DNA from 2 places in the Salinivibrio sp. EAGSL genome. Region 1 is predicted to be linked to the other one. Evidence: predicted binding sites of a transcription regulator. Region 1 holds the regulator's gene; the other holds the start of a gene.
The links. The regulator CRP, encoded in region 1, controls carbon source genes, mostly activating them, when cyclic AMP is high. The targets are predictions, from matches to a motif close to TGTGANNNNNNTCACA.
Positions count from the first base shown of each region.

Region 1 (7,395 bases):
TTGTTATGTCGCTCAGATTTACTGCTACTCGACGAGCCCACCAACCACCTCGATTTGGACGCAGTGATGTGGCTAGAAAAATGGTTGCAGCAGTATCCGGGAACCTTGGTCTTGATCTCACACGACCGTGATTTTCTTGATCCTGTGGTCAATCGTATCATTCATATTGAGCACGCTAAGCTGAATGAATACACCGGTAACTACTCGGATTTTGAAAGCATGCGCGCGCAAAAGTTAGCACAACAGCAAGCGCAATATGAGAAGCAACAAAAGCAAGTTGCTCACATGCAATCCTACATTGACCGTTTCCGATACAAAGCCAGCAAAGCCCGCCAAGCGCAAAGTCGGATAAAAGCGCTGGAACGCATGGAAAAGGTGCTACCGGCTCAATACGATAATCCATTTAGCTTTACCTTTTTACCCCCTGATGCATTGCCCACTCCCATTCTTATGATGGATAAGGTGGCCGCTGGCTATAACAAAACGCCAATTATCGAGAACATTCGCCTTAACTTAGTGCCTGGGGCGCGCATTGGCCTGTTAGGGCGTAACGGCGCGGGCAAATCAACGCTGATCAAGTTATTGTCGGGCGATTTGCCGGCGATGGCTGGCGAGCTAAGCTACTCTCAAGGGGTGAAAATAGGTTATTTTGCCCAGCATCAACTCGATACCTTACGTATCGATGAAACGCCGCTCCAGCATCTAAATCGCTTAGCACCAACTACTGCCGAGCAAACCCTGCGAGATTTTCTCGGACGGTTTGGCTTTCAAGGTGACAAAGCGTTGGAAAACATTGGCCCTTTCTCTGGCGGCGAAAAAGCACGTTTAGTCCTTGCATTGTTAGTTTGGCAAAAACCGAACTTGTTACTGTTGGATGAACCGACTAACCATTTGGATCTCGACATGCGCCAAGCGTTAACGCTCGCATTGCAATCCTATGATGGCGCGATAGTGATCGTCAGCCACGATCGCTTTTTATTGCGTGCGACAGCCGATGACTTGTATTTGGTGGACAAGGGCGCAGTGCTACCCTTTGATGGCGACTTAGACGACTATCACCGCTGGCTGACCGAACAACAACGCGCTGATCGTGCGGAAAACAAAAAGCAAGCCGCAGACGAAAAGCTTGCCCCACAGCAAACGCAGTTAGATCGAAAAGCACAAAAGCGTCGTGAAGCCGAATGCCGAAAACAAACGGCGCCACTACGAAAAAAAATTGACCGTTTAGACACAAAGATCGAACAACTTTCTGCCATTATCGCAGAAGCAGAAAACCAATTAGCGGATCCCGCTATTTACCAGAGTGACAACAAAGCCCGTTTAACGGAGCAATTGCAACGCCAAGCCGATGCAAAGTCGACGCTCGAAGAGGTGGAACAAGAATGGATGGAGCAACAAGAAGCGCTAGAAGCCCTGGAGGCGACATTCAACCAACACTAACGCCTGGGATGGCAAACGCCGCCGATCTTTGGCAGTTTTGTTTGCACCACTATGCTAAGCAAGAGGTCAAACAAGCCTGCCTTAAATTACAAGACGAGCACCAAGGCAATGTGAACCTTGCTTTGTTGCTCGCTTGGATTGAAAGCCACGGTTACGGGCTTAGCCCCGAGAGCCTCACCCAGCTTAAGCACGCCTTGAGCCGGTCTGAACATTTGCTGATCGCTTATCGCCATCTAAGACGCGATCTCAAGCCACGCGTGGGCACCGGCCAATATAAAAAAATGCTCAACTTTGAACTCAGTTTAGAGAAGTTCCAGCAACAAGACTTGATTGAAGTGCTTAATCGTCAATCCTGGCTCACACAAGCCGCGTCTCCCTTGGCCTATTATTGCCGCCAGCTATCCCCCTCTGCCCGTAATCTCTATACACCACTACGGGTAGACCGGCCTACAAAAGAGGATGGAGCAGACGATGATGATACCCTTTAACCCCATTCCAACTGCCCGTAATGCGCATCTGCAAACCTTACTGCCACGCCTGCTGCGCCGGCAACCGCTTTTTGCGCCTATTTGGCAAGCGTTTGATCTGCCTGACGGTGACTTTGTCGATCTTGCATGGACGCATCATCCCGAGGTAGGACAGCCTATTATTGTCTTGTTTCATGGCCTAGCAGGAAGCTTTGATAGCCCTTATGCCAATGGATTATTGGCCGCTTTTAAACAGCAAGGCTGGTGCGGTGTGGTGATGCATTTTCGCGGTTGCAGTGGCCGTCTTAATCGCGCGCCGCGGACTTATCATTCCGGCGAAACGGAGGACGCTCGGGCATTTTTGACCTATTTACGCCAGACCTACCCGAACAATGAGATTGCCGCTGTGGGAGTCTCTTTGGGAGGAAACATGTTGGTGCGCTACCTGGCCGACTATCAGCATGATCCGATTGTCAGTTGTGGTTGTGCTATTTCTCCCCCGCTCGATTTAGCGGCGTGCTCGACCCGTATTCAACAAGGGTTTTCCCGTGTTTATCAAGCGTATTTGCTACGGTCGATGCGACAAACCTTATCGGAAAAACTTACCCGACACCAAAAAGTGGGTCGGTGGCATGCTGGGGAGCGGCCAAAGATTAAAACTCTGTTCGAGTTTGATCAAACGGTCACCGCACCGCTGCATGGCTTTGACGATGCTCAACACTACTATCAAAGCTGTAGTGGTTTATCTGTCCTTGACGCTATTACGGTCCCACTTGCGATTATCCATGCGAAAGACGATCCCTTTATGACCGACGCAGTGATCCCAACCTCGCCTCTGCCCGCGAATATTGACTATCAACTGAGCGAACATGGTGGGCATGTTGGTTTTGTTACCGGCAGTTGGCGCCAGCCACAGTTCTGGCTGGAGCAGTCGGTGCCTCACTGGTTAGCCTCACGCCTTTGCTCGTCCCGTTAAAAAAGGACGCCACGCAAAGCAAAAAAGACCGACGCACATTGATCTACTGCATTGTGTTGAATGATTGGGTAAAATGCGAGCTGATTCACAATATCAGCATCAAGCACCCTAACGTCTCAGCCATAAATCAACAAAAGGTGATGTAGTATGATGGTTCCTTGGCAATCGGTCCCTGAGGAAACACTGACTCGTTTAATCGAGCACTTTGTGTTACGGGAAGGAACCGATTATGGTGAGCAGGAAGTCAGCTTTGCACAAAAAGTGGCGGATGTTCGCCAACAACTGCAATCCGGCGACGCCGTGATTGTGTATTCTGAGTTGCACGAGACAGTGGATATTCGTCGTAAAGAAGCACTCAGATCTTAGCATCGCTGTACGCAATAAACAGCGATACACATTCAGACTGAATGACAGGGCGCGTCATGTCGGCTAAACATCCAATCATCGCGGTCACCGGCTCTTCAGGAGCAGGGACCACCACCACATCCGAAGCATTCCGTAAGATGTTCCAGATGATGAACATCAAAGCGGCGTGGCTAGAAGGGGACAGTTTCCATCGCTTTACGCGACCGGAAATGGACGTCGAGATCCGTAAAGCACGTGAGCAAGGACGGCACATTAGTTACTTTGGCCCCACCGCCAATGATTTTCCGCGATTAGAGCAGTTTTTCCGTGAGTACGGTGAACTCGGCACAGGCAAATATCGCCGCTACTTGCATACCTTTGACGAAGCGGTGCCCTACAATCAAATGCCAGGGACCTTCACACCATGGCAGGATTTACCCGACAATACCAACGTACTATTTTACGAAGGCTTGCACGGCGGTGTGGTTGATGGTGAGGTCAATGTCGCCCAACATGTCGACCTATTGATTGGTATGGTCCCGATCGTCAACCTTGAGTGGATTCAGAAGTTTGTCCGCGATACCCGCGATAGGGGCCACTCACGCGAAGCGGTCACCGACTCGATTGTGCGGTCGATGGACGATTATTTGCATTATATTACGCCGCAATTCTCACGCACTCACATTAACTTTCAACGGGTGCCGACGGTCGATACCTCCAACCCACTGAACGCCAAAGGCATTCCTTCGTTGGATGAGAGCTTTGTGGTGATCCGCTTTCGAGGGATGAAAAACGTCGACTTTCCTTATCTGCTGCAAATGATCACGGGGTCTTTTATGTCACGGCATAATACACTCGTCGTGCCAGGCGGTAAGATGGGCTTTGCGATGGAACTTATCATCCGTCCATTGATTCAGCAGCTAATCGAAAAAGGCAAGATTGGCTAGGGCGTAGCGCATCTATCGTGTATTACTTCTCAAGCCGTGATCTTAGCCACGTTTTTGCCAGTTTTTTAGGCGGTTGGCCTAGATCAAAATCAAGAAATTGCTAACAAAAAAAGATACACTCTTGTTAACATACAGTGAGCTTGTAGCCCGCGCCCAGACTTCGTATTCTGTGCATAGATCTGGTGGGTTACCCCTCAGACAAAGATAGGACGTTGTTGCCGGGCAACACATGCAGAGGAAATAAGTTATATGGTTCCAGGAAAACCTCAAACAGACCCTACACTCGAGTGGTTCCTTTCACATTGTCACATCCACAAGTATCCGTCTAAAAGCACGCTGATTCATGCAGGCGAAAAAGCGGAGACCTTGTATTACATCGTGAAAGGGTCTGTCGCCGTTCTAATCAAAGATGAAGAAGGCAAGGAAATGATCCTGTCTTATCTTAACCAAGGTGATTTCATCGGTGAGCTAGGCCTTTTCGAAGATGATCAGGAGCGTACCGCTTGGGTTCGGGCTAAGTCTCCTTGTGAAGTGGCAGAAATCTCATTCAAAAAGTTCCGCCAACTGATCCAGGTTAACCCCGATATATTGATGCGTTTGTCCTCACAAATGGCGCGCCGTTTGCAAGTGACCAGCCAAAAAGTGGGGGATCTTGCCTTCCTGGACGTCACGGGCCGTATTGCGCAAACCTTGTTGAATTTAGCGAAGCAACCCGATGCCATGACGCACCCTGATGGCATGCAAATTAAGATCACACGTCAAGAAATTGGCCAAATCGTTGGCTGCTCGCGTGAAACCGTGGGGCGTATTCTTAAAATGCTGGAAGAGCAAAACCTTATTTCAGCCCATGGTAAAACCATCGTGGTATACGGTACCCGCTAATCACAGCGCTCTCTGTATTCCCAACCGACGCCCTGGCGTCGGTTTTTCTTTTTAAAACAAAAAAAAAGGAAGAGCGAACTCTTCCTTAACCGTTTAGGCCTCGTTATATCCACTATTTGTTAGTGCGTGCTCTCAAAAATTTTATCCGCTGAAGCGGCAACAAACCCCTGGTACAACTCACCGTTGGGCAACACATAACGCTTAGCAAACTCATAAAACCCACCTGGAATGGTTTGCGTGCCATCAGAGAAAACAACAGGGACACGGTCAGCCATGGTGGAGGATTGCTCCAGATAAACGGATGCGTCCCCTTTTACTTCCCCACCCGCTTCGTTAATTGCAAAGCCATTGTCTCGCAGCTTTTGATTAACCGATTGGCAATGATCATGAGCCTTTAACTGATTGACACTCACTGTGAAATGATTCGCGCCATAACCGTGCGCGGCTACCCAGGACGCGTATTCACTCTCCTCAGCAAGCGCTTGATAGGTGGCGCTATCGATGTCCCAAAGCCGCCCCTGATGAAGAAAATCGCTCCCTGTTAGTGACGACGCATCGACTTGTGCCACCAGCTTATGAACAATGGCTTGCAGCGCAGGCGAGCATTGCTCGACCATCAATTCACTGATAAACACTTTCGGCATCAAAGGATCGGGGTGCTCGAAATGGCAGGCATTGAGCTTTTTCGCTTCAAAGGTATAGTCCCCTTTTTGCTGATAGCCTAGCGCCAGGAAGGGGCGCGCCAAGACCTCAAGCCCAACCTTGGGCAAACCAAATGTCCGCAAGGCAATATGATCATTGATTAAAGGCTGCCCTTCTTCGAGCAAGGCATGTACCTGATGTGCCGATGGGCAAAGACGGTTAATATAGTCTTGCCATAATTTATCGAATAACGCTTGGCCACTGTCCATATTGGTCTCCTTAATCTTGTTGAGTCGGAATACCGGGGGCGAACGTCTCAGGCAGTACCACCTGCTCCCCTTCCATTGATGCCATGGGATAAGCGCAATAATCGGCGGCATAGTAAGCGCTTGGACGTAAATTACCCGACGCACCTGGCCCGCCAAATGGCGCATCACCGCTTGCCCCTGTCAACTGACGATTACGATTCACAATCCCTGCGCGAATATGATCGAGGAAGTATTGCCATTCGCCCTCGTCTTCACTGATAAGGCCTGCCGACAAACCATAGCGGGTATCATTCGCCTTCGTGATCGCATCAGCCATATCCTGATAGCGCTGCACTTGTAGTAGCGGACCGAAATACTCTTCGTCGGGTAACGCTTGAATGCCACTCACATCTAAAATCCCTGGAGAAATCACCGCATCGTGTAAATGCTCGCACTCTATGACGGGGGTAGCTCCCAGATCGATCAATTTCTGTTGTGTGGCCAAAATCCCCTCGGCGGCAGCCATTGAAATTTGGGCGCCCATGAAAGGCGCGGGATCATCAAACTGGCCACCCACTCGCACGGTTTTGGTCCATTGTGCTAGGCGAGTCAAGATCTTGTCACCCACTTCTCCCTCAGGCAGCAGCAGGCGGCGTGCACACGTACACCGCTGACCGGCACTGAGGTAGGCCGATTGAATAATGGTGTATACCGTGGCGTCTAAATCACCGAACTGATCACTCACCACCAAGGGGTTATTGCCTCCCATTTCCAGCGCCAGCATTTTATCGGGCTGGCCAGCAAACTGACGATGAAGAATATGCCCCGTATTGGCGCTACCGGTAAACAATAAACCGTCAATACCGCGCGCTTGGGCCAGCGCCTCGCCGGTATTGCGCCCACCTTGTACCAGGCTGATCAGTCCTTGCGGTAATCCCGCTTCGAGCCAATAGCCCAAGGTCTTCTCTGCGACTTTTGGCGTCAGCTCAGAGGGTTTAAATACTACGCTGTTGCCCGCCAATAAAGCTGGAACAATGTGGCCATTAGGTAGATGCCCAGGGAAATTGTAAGGCCCGAATACCGCCATAACGCCAAGTGGACGATGGCGTAATACCGCTTGGGTGCCATTGACGTCTTTTTCACGTGAGCCTGTTCTTTCGTGGTACGCGCGCAAGGAGATCGCCACTTTGCCTACCATGGCCCCGACTTCGGTTTTGGTTTCCCACAAGGGTTTGCCCGTTTCTTCGGCAATGACCCGAGCCAGTTCATCGGTATTGGCTTTCACTATCTCGGCAAAGCGCTCCACCAGCGCTTGGCGCTCAGAAAAATCGGTATTACGCCAACGCAAAAACGCGTCGCGTGCGGCGCTGACTGCTTGCTCCACTTGCGAACGACTCGCTTCTGCACCTTGCCAAATACATTGACTATCAAAGGGGTTTTGCGAGGTC
Region 1 is NZ_JABWMG010000002.1:11,484-18,878, forward strand. It holds gene HLG76_RS01465 (ABC transporter ATP-binding protein) at 1-1,440, shown strand, start outside; gene HLG76_RS01470 (TIGR02444 family protein) at 1,449-1,928, shown strand; gene HLG76_RS01475 (hydrolase) at 1,915-2,883, shown strand; gene HLG76_RS01480 (YheU family protein) at 3,031-3,249, shown strand; gene HLG76_RS01485 (phosphoribulokinase) at 3,306-4,175, shown strand; gene crp (cAMP-activated global transcriptional regulator CRP) at 4,425-5,057, shown strand; gene HLG76_RS01495 (DUF1338 domain-containing protein) at 5,177-5,968, opposite strand; gene astD (succinylglutamate-semialdehyde dehydrogenase) at 5,979-7,395, opposite strand, start outside.

Region 2 (7,395 bases), on a different contig from region 1:
TGGGTATTTTTGGCTTAGTGGCAAGCACGTTAGCGAAAAGTGGCTTTGATGCTTTGATGGGGTATTTACACCTTTTGGGGGTGCTACTCGGCAGTATGGCAACCATCGCCTTGGTGGTAAATCCGCTGATTGTGTATATCAAAACGCGTCAAAACCCCTATCCCCTTGTTTTTCGCTGCCTGCGTGAGAGCGGTCTCACCGCTTTCTTCACCCGTAGCTCTGCAGCCAACATTCCAGTGAATATGCAGCTATGCCGCCGCCTTGATTTGGATGAAGATACTTATTCTGTCTCTATCCCACTCGGTGCCACCATCAATATGGGAGGCGCGGCGATCACCATTACCGTATTAACCCTGGCTGCTGTTCATACACTCGGTATCCAAGTGGATATCGCCACGGCTGTGCTGTTGAGTGTGGTGGCCGCGGTATCCGCGTGCGGCGCGTCGGGGGTTGCTGGCGGCTCCCTATTGTTGATCCCACTCGCGTGTAATTTGTTTGGTATTCCACAAGAGATTGCCATGCAAGTGGTTGGGATTGGCTTTACTATCGGTGTTTTACAAGACTCTGCCGAAACGGGCCTGAATAGCTCAACCGACGTAGTATTTACCGCGGCGGCATGCTTGGGTGAAGAGCGTAAAAACAGCTAACCAACGCCCTTAGCCAAGATCAAAAAAAAGCAGGTGCATCAACACCTGCTTTTTCTTTAACCGCTTTTTAATTGTCAACCAAGGCAACGATTAGCCCTCCAGCACTTTCATCAGCAAATTGCCATCGTACATCGCCTGCTTTACCATCGCCGCTCCAGGCATCGTCGCTTGGGTATAGAAATAGCTTTCTTCCAAGACTAGGTACTTGCTATACAGCGGAATCGTCTGCGTTTTTAAACATTCCATAATCGCAGGATACAAGACCGATTTAGCACGATTGAATTCGCCACCAAATAATATTTTTTCTGGGTTAAATAAATTCACCACAATCGCTATGGCGGTTCCCAAGTGATGCCCAAGCTCGGTGATCACTTGGTGGGCCAAACCATCGCCTGACACCGCTGCATCGCATATAGCCTCTATCGTGAGGGGTTGGTCGTGCAAGCAACTCGGATGCCCTTCATTGAGCAATGTCTCCACCTGCTCATAGATCGCGGACAGGCTTGCGACCGTTTCCAAACAGCCATAATTACCGCAAAAACACCGCTTACCAAAGGGCTTAATTTGAATATGACCTAACTCGCCAACGTTACCGATCCGCCCTTGAAGCACTTTGCCCTCGAGCACAATACCGGCCCCAACGCCGCTGTGAACCGCGACCAGAACGGCGCTGTCTGCTTCTTTCGCGTTACCAAACAACTTTTCCGCTAGTGCCCAAGAACGGGTGTCGTTCCCCACAAATACCGGCAAACCGGTCTCTCGATGTAATACAGGCCCTAGAGGCATGTAGTCGACCTCGAAGTGCGGCATTTGAATCACGGTGCCTTGGGCACTATTTACCAAGCCCGGTAGCGAAATCGCAATACTGGTGACACGACCCACCGTTTGTTGGTGACGAGAGAAAAACGCGTTGACATGATCGACCACGGTGGTGAGTAATGCACTTTGCGCCACCACCGTTAATTCATGCCGTTCTTGAATCAAAATTTCACTGCTTAGCGAATGCAGCGCCAGAGTGAGATAACCTCTTCCTAGACGCATGGACAAAAATTGCCAGCCTTCGTTATCCAGCATAAGCCCTACAGCTGGACGCCCGCGCATGCTCGTTTCTTGGATCGGCGCCTCTTTTACAAGGTGAGCGTCCATCAGTTCGCGCACAATTTTGGTGATACTGGCAGGCGCCAGTTGACTGCGTTTCGAGAGTTCGATCCGCGAAATAGGCTCAAAACGGTCGATTAAGTTATAAATCGTGCCCGCATTTTTGCGCTTGATATGATCGATATGTCCCGGCTGCCCAATAATCATGCCCTTTCCTATTACTACGTGGCTGTGGCGATAAACCCTGACACCGCCTATTTAGGTGAATTTTTTTACTTCGCGAACTAATTGTGAAGCAATTGGCCGCTAGCACGTGACATTTGTCACTTTGTATCTTTGAAATCGCGTACAAACTCACAAAACCTGTCTAAACAGTAACGCTGTTCATCCTCTAATCGCGGGCTAAAAAACAAGATCTCAAACTTATTCGTTGGCATAATGCGGAGCTCATATTCTATCGCTATTAATCACCATGTACCGAGTCAACGAGATATTTGAAACGATCCAGGGCGAAGGCACCTTCACAGGGGTTCCGTCGGTTTTTGTCCGCTTGCAAGGATGTCCAGTAGGATGTGCCTGGTGCGATACTAAGCAAACCTGGGAAACGGATGATAAGGATCAGCAAGATAAGATCTTTATTATTGATAAGTCAGAGGATTCACCGACTTGGTGCTGGCTAGGAGCCGAAGATATCGTCACTGAAATCACGCAACGCTATCACGCTAAGCATATCGTGATTACCGGGGGCGAACCCTGTCTTTATGATTTGGTACCTTTAACGGAAGCCTTAGAAGAGGCTGGATGCCAATGCCAAATTGAAACCAGTGGCACCTATACGGTCTATGCGAGCCAAGCCACCTGGGTAACGGTGTCGCCCAAAATCAATATGCGCGGTAAATTGCCCGTTCTCGCCAGTGCGATGGCGCGAGCCAATGAGATAAAACATCCGGTGGGGACAGAAAAGGACATTACACAACTAGAGATTCTGCTTGAGACCTGCCCAGCCTCTCCTAGTGCAACCATTGCGCTGCAGCCGGTAAGCCAAAAGCCACGTGCAACCAAACTTTGCATCGACACCTGCATTGCGCGCGGCTGGCGTTTATCCGTGCAAACACACAAGTATTTGAATATCGCCTAAGTGACGATGACGGTGACAAGATAAATCGCGCCGTCATGGAGCAAAGCACACGTCGAAAAAGCGACAAAAAACGCCGAGTACTAAAGTAACCTCATAAAGTTAGGCACTGCTACTCGGCGTTTTTTATTTCTCTCGACTGCTTCTTATTTACCTCGAGTATTGTTACTCACGTCGAGTTTCGTTACTCACCTCGATAAGTGCAACCTGCGGTACAAGTTTCTTTCACCATGACCTGGCTTAACAGAGGCAGATTCGGTTTTACCTGTTGCCAAATCCAGTGTGCTAGCACTTCACTGGTTGGATTTTCTAGCCCTTCAATGTCATTGAGATAGTAGTGATCCAGGCGCTGATAAATCGGTTTGAAAGCCGCTTTTATTTCGGCAAAGTCGATCACCCACCCCGTATACGGATCAACGTCGCCTTCTACATACAAACGCACCGTAAATGAATGCCCATGTAAACGCCCACATTTATGGCCTTCTGGCACATTCGGTAAATGGTGTGCCGCCTCAAAGGTAAATTCTTTAAACAACTCAGTGGTCATTTTACTTCATTCCAACAACAACAAGAGGCCGCATGCTACTTAAATTCGCTGGCCGACTCAAACGCATTCATCCGACCACACCCGTTAGTCTGTGCGGCCAGAATGCCTCGCAATACGGGTTTCCATCTCATTATTGGGACGATTTACGTCGATGAAATCACACATTTTATATGAGGATACCGCCACAAGTGCGCTCTCGGTTTAACATAGTCGCTACAGGCTAGAACTGATAACTCTATAAATTAATAACAAATGGTTGACTCATGCGTATGACCCTTGCGAGCAAAATTCTTCTTGCTCTTTTTCTTGTTTTCGCTCTTGTGCTCGCCACCTCGCTGGCCTATCAGTCGCATCAACAAAAAGCCTTGATGACATCGATTGTCAGCGAGCAAACCTTAGATAAAGCGTCCAACTACTTTGATAGCCTTAATATGCTGATGCTCACCGGCACCATCAGTCAGCGTAATACGTTGCGAGAGAAAATGCTGTCACACAAAGGCATCGACGACGCTCGCGTGATCCGTGGAGAGGCAATTACCCGCTTTTTTGGCCCAGGAAATCCTGAGCAATCTGCTCAGGATGCCATTGACCAACGTGCCCTCAAAGGTGAAACCATTGTCGAAACCTTTGATGCTGATGCGGGAAAAGGATTGGTGGTCGCCCTGCCGATGAAAGCGAGCAGCGATTATCGCGGTACCAATTGTCTGCAATGCCACGTAGCAGAGGAAGGCACCGTACTCGGTGTTATCCGGCTCGAGTATGATCTTGAGCCTTTGTATAGCACTATCGATAGAGAAATGTTAATTACCGCTGGGATCATGGGCAGCATCGCTGTGATTGGATTTTTAATCTCACTCACTGTGATTCGCCGCTGGGTAGTCTCCCCGCTTAAGCGCGTCTCTGCCTTTATGAAACGCACCAGCCACGACAAAAATCTTTCCGAGCGCCTCAACAATACCCGTGACGACGAGATTGGTGAACTGTGCAATAGTTGCGACCAGTTGCTTGATAACTTTTCTGCCAGCCTGCAACAAGTTCAGCGCACCTCAGAAACCCTGTCTGCTGAGGCCATGAATCTGATCCGTGTCTCAAGCCATACCGATCAATTAGCTGATAGCCAACGTCACGAAACCAATGACATGTCTTCAGCCATCGATGATGTGCAGCAGCATCAACACGACATTCAAAATCGTACTCAAGAAGCAGCGCAATTGAGTGAATCTGCCGCAGGCAGTGCCAATCAGGGCAGTGATCTGGCGAATGTCGCGGCCAATGACATTCGTAAGTTGGTGGCTGATATTGGCCAAGTACGCACACAAATATTGGATGTTAATCAACAAAGCCAGCAAGTAACGACGATCCTCAGCGTGATCCGGGAAATTGCCGAGCAAACTAACTTATTGGCGTTGAATGCCGCCATTGAAGCCGCTCGAGCCGGAGAGCAAGGCCGAGGGTTTGCGGTGGTTGCCGACGAAGTACGCAACCTTGCCAGTCGTAGCCATGATGCCACTGGTGAAATCCAAACCATCATTGAAAACTTGTGTGCAGGCAGTGAAGCCTCTGCGCAAGCGGTTGAAGCGACCAGTGAAAGTGCTAATCAACGTGCAGAAACCGTGATGGAACTTTCTACCGCTTTGGGTAATATCGCCGACCAAGTTAGAACGGTCAATGACAACGCCAATGACATCAGCAAACAAAGTGATCACCAGGCGCAAATGACCGATGCCTTGCTCGCTCAAGTGGGTCGTATTCAAAGTCACGCCAACGATACCGCAACCAATGCTAATGAGGTAAAAGCGATTAGTGCAAATCTCGAGCAGCTGGTTGAACAACTTGAAGGGTTAATTGGCCAATTTCAGCTCTCAGACACGCTCAAACCTTGAAGCTATACAGGATACAGGTAAACTTGCTAGTCTAACTTGCAAAATCACTGATGCGGTCACACCCCGTTGGCCGCATTACCTAAACGGAGATAGAAGCGAATTATGACATACGCGCCTGTAGTAGACGTCCTGCGCGGCAAGGCGGCAGTCGACACTGAAGTGACTGTGCGTGGATGGGTCCGGTCACGCCGAGATTCCAAAGCCGGTATTTCTTTTCTTGCCATTTATGATGGTTCTTGTTTTGACCCTATTCAGGCCGTGGTCCCTAATGAGCTGGATAATTATCAGCAAGACGTTCTGCGCCTGACCGCAGGCTGCTCCGTTGAGGTCACGGGTAAGGTTGTTGAATCGCCCGGAAAAGGTCAAGCCTATGAGCTTCAGGCAACGGCAGTGAAGGTCGTTGGCTGGGTTGACGATCCAGACACGTATCCAATGGCGAAAACGCGCCATTCGATTGAGTACTTGCGTGAAGTGGCGCATCTCCGCCCACGTTCGAACGTAATTGGTGCCGTTGCACGTGTACGTCATACGCTCTCACAAGCCATTCATCGCTTTTTCCATGAGCAAGGCTATTACTGGATGTCTGCACCGCTGATCACAGCGTCGGATTGTGAAGGTGCGGGGGAAATGTTCCGGGTGTCTACCCTAGACATGGCCAATGTGCCAAAAACCGAACAAGGCGAAGTCGATTACGATCAAGACTTTTTTGGCAAAGAAGCGTTCTTGACCGTATCGGGTCAGTTAAATGCCGAAACTTACGCCTGTGCACTCAGTAAAGTGTATACGTTTGGTCCCACCTTCCGTGCAGAAAACTCCAATACTAGCCGTCACTTGGCTGAATTCTGGATGGTCGAGCCAGAAGTGGCGTTTGCCGATCTTGATGACTCTGCCGAGCTTGCAGAAGCCATGTTAAAATATGTTTTCAAGGCCGTGTTGGATGAGCGCAAAGATGACATGCAGTTCTTTGAACAGCGGATCAATAAAGATGTTCTGACTCGTTTGGAGAAATTCGTCAACGCCGACTTTGCGCAAGTGGATTACACCGATGCGGTCACTATTTTGCAAAACAGCGGCCAAACTTTTGAATTCCCCGTTGAGTGGGGTATTGATTTAGCCTCTGAGCATGAGCGTTACCTGGCAGAAGAGCACTTTAATGCACCGGTTGTGGTAAAAAACTACCCGAAAGACATTAAAGCATTCTATATGCGTATGAACGATGACGGTAAGACCGTTGCTGCGATGGACGTACTCGCACCAGGTATCGGCGAAATCATCGGCGGCTCTCAGCGTGAAGAGCGCCTAGATGTGCTCGACCAACGCCTTGAAGAAATGGGTCTAGAAAAAGAAGATTTCTGGTGGTACCGCGATCTTCGCCGTTATGGCACTGTCCCTCACTCTGGTTTCGGTCTGGGCTTCGAACGTCTGGTTTCATACGTGACGGGAATGAGCAACATTCGTGACGTGATCCCATTCCCTCGCTCACCACGCAATGCCAGTTTCTAAATAGATACACTTATCCAAAGGCTGCAGGTTGCAGCCTTTTATTTGCATTTAGCTTTCATTCATCATAACCATGGACGACACCAATGTTTGAGAAAATCTCTGCGGCACCTGCTGATCCTATCCTAGGGCTAACTGAAGAATTTAAAGCGGATCCACGTGAAGATAAGATTAACCTCGGGGTCGGGGTCTATAAAAACGAGCACGGCGAAACGCCCGTTTTAACCTCAGTAAAAAAAGCCGAGGCACTACTACTCGATAAAGAAATCACCAAATCTTATTTGAGCATTCCAGGCACCGCCGAATATGGCCTTGCCGTTCAGCGATTACTTTTTGGTGAGCATGCGGATGTCATTAAAGACAAACGCGCACAAACCGCACATTCTCCCGGCGGCACCGGCGCCCTTCGCTTAGCAGGTGAATTTATTAAACGCCACCTGGGCGATGTCACCATTTGGATCAGTAACCCAACTTGGGCTAACCATAAAGGCGTGTTTACCGCGGCAGGTTTAACGCTCGCGGAATACAGCTATTATGATCCGGCCAAAAATGACAAAGATTTTTCAGCGATGGTCGCTGATCTCG
Region 2 is NZ_JABWMG010000014.1:27,440-34,834, forward strand. It holds gene sstT (serine/threonine transporter SstT) at 1-647, shown strand, start outside; gene HLG76_RS09970 (ROK family transcriptional regulator) at 738-1,952, opposite strand; gene queE (7-carboxy-7-deazaguanine synthase QueE) at 2,218-2,883, shown strand; gene queD (6-carboxytetrahydropterin synthase QueD) at 3,065-3,427, opposite strand; gene HLG76_RS09985 (methyl-accepting chemotaxis protein) at 3,691-5,310, shown strand; gene asnS (asparagine--tRNA ligase) at 5,413-6,813, shown strand; gene HLG76_RS09995 (amino acid aminotransferase) at 6,897-7,395, shown strand, end outside.
Region 2: a site for CRP is predicted at 2,058-2,073, ahead of queE (7-carboxy-7-deazaguanine synthase QueE). Genes of this name have one in related genera too.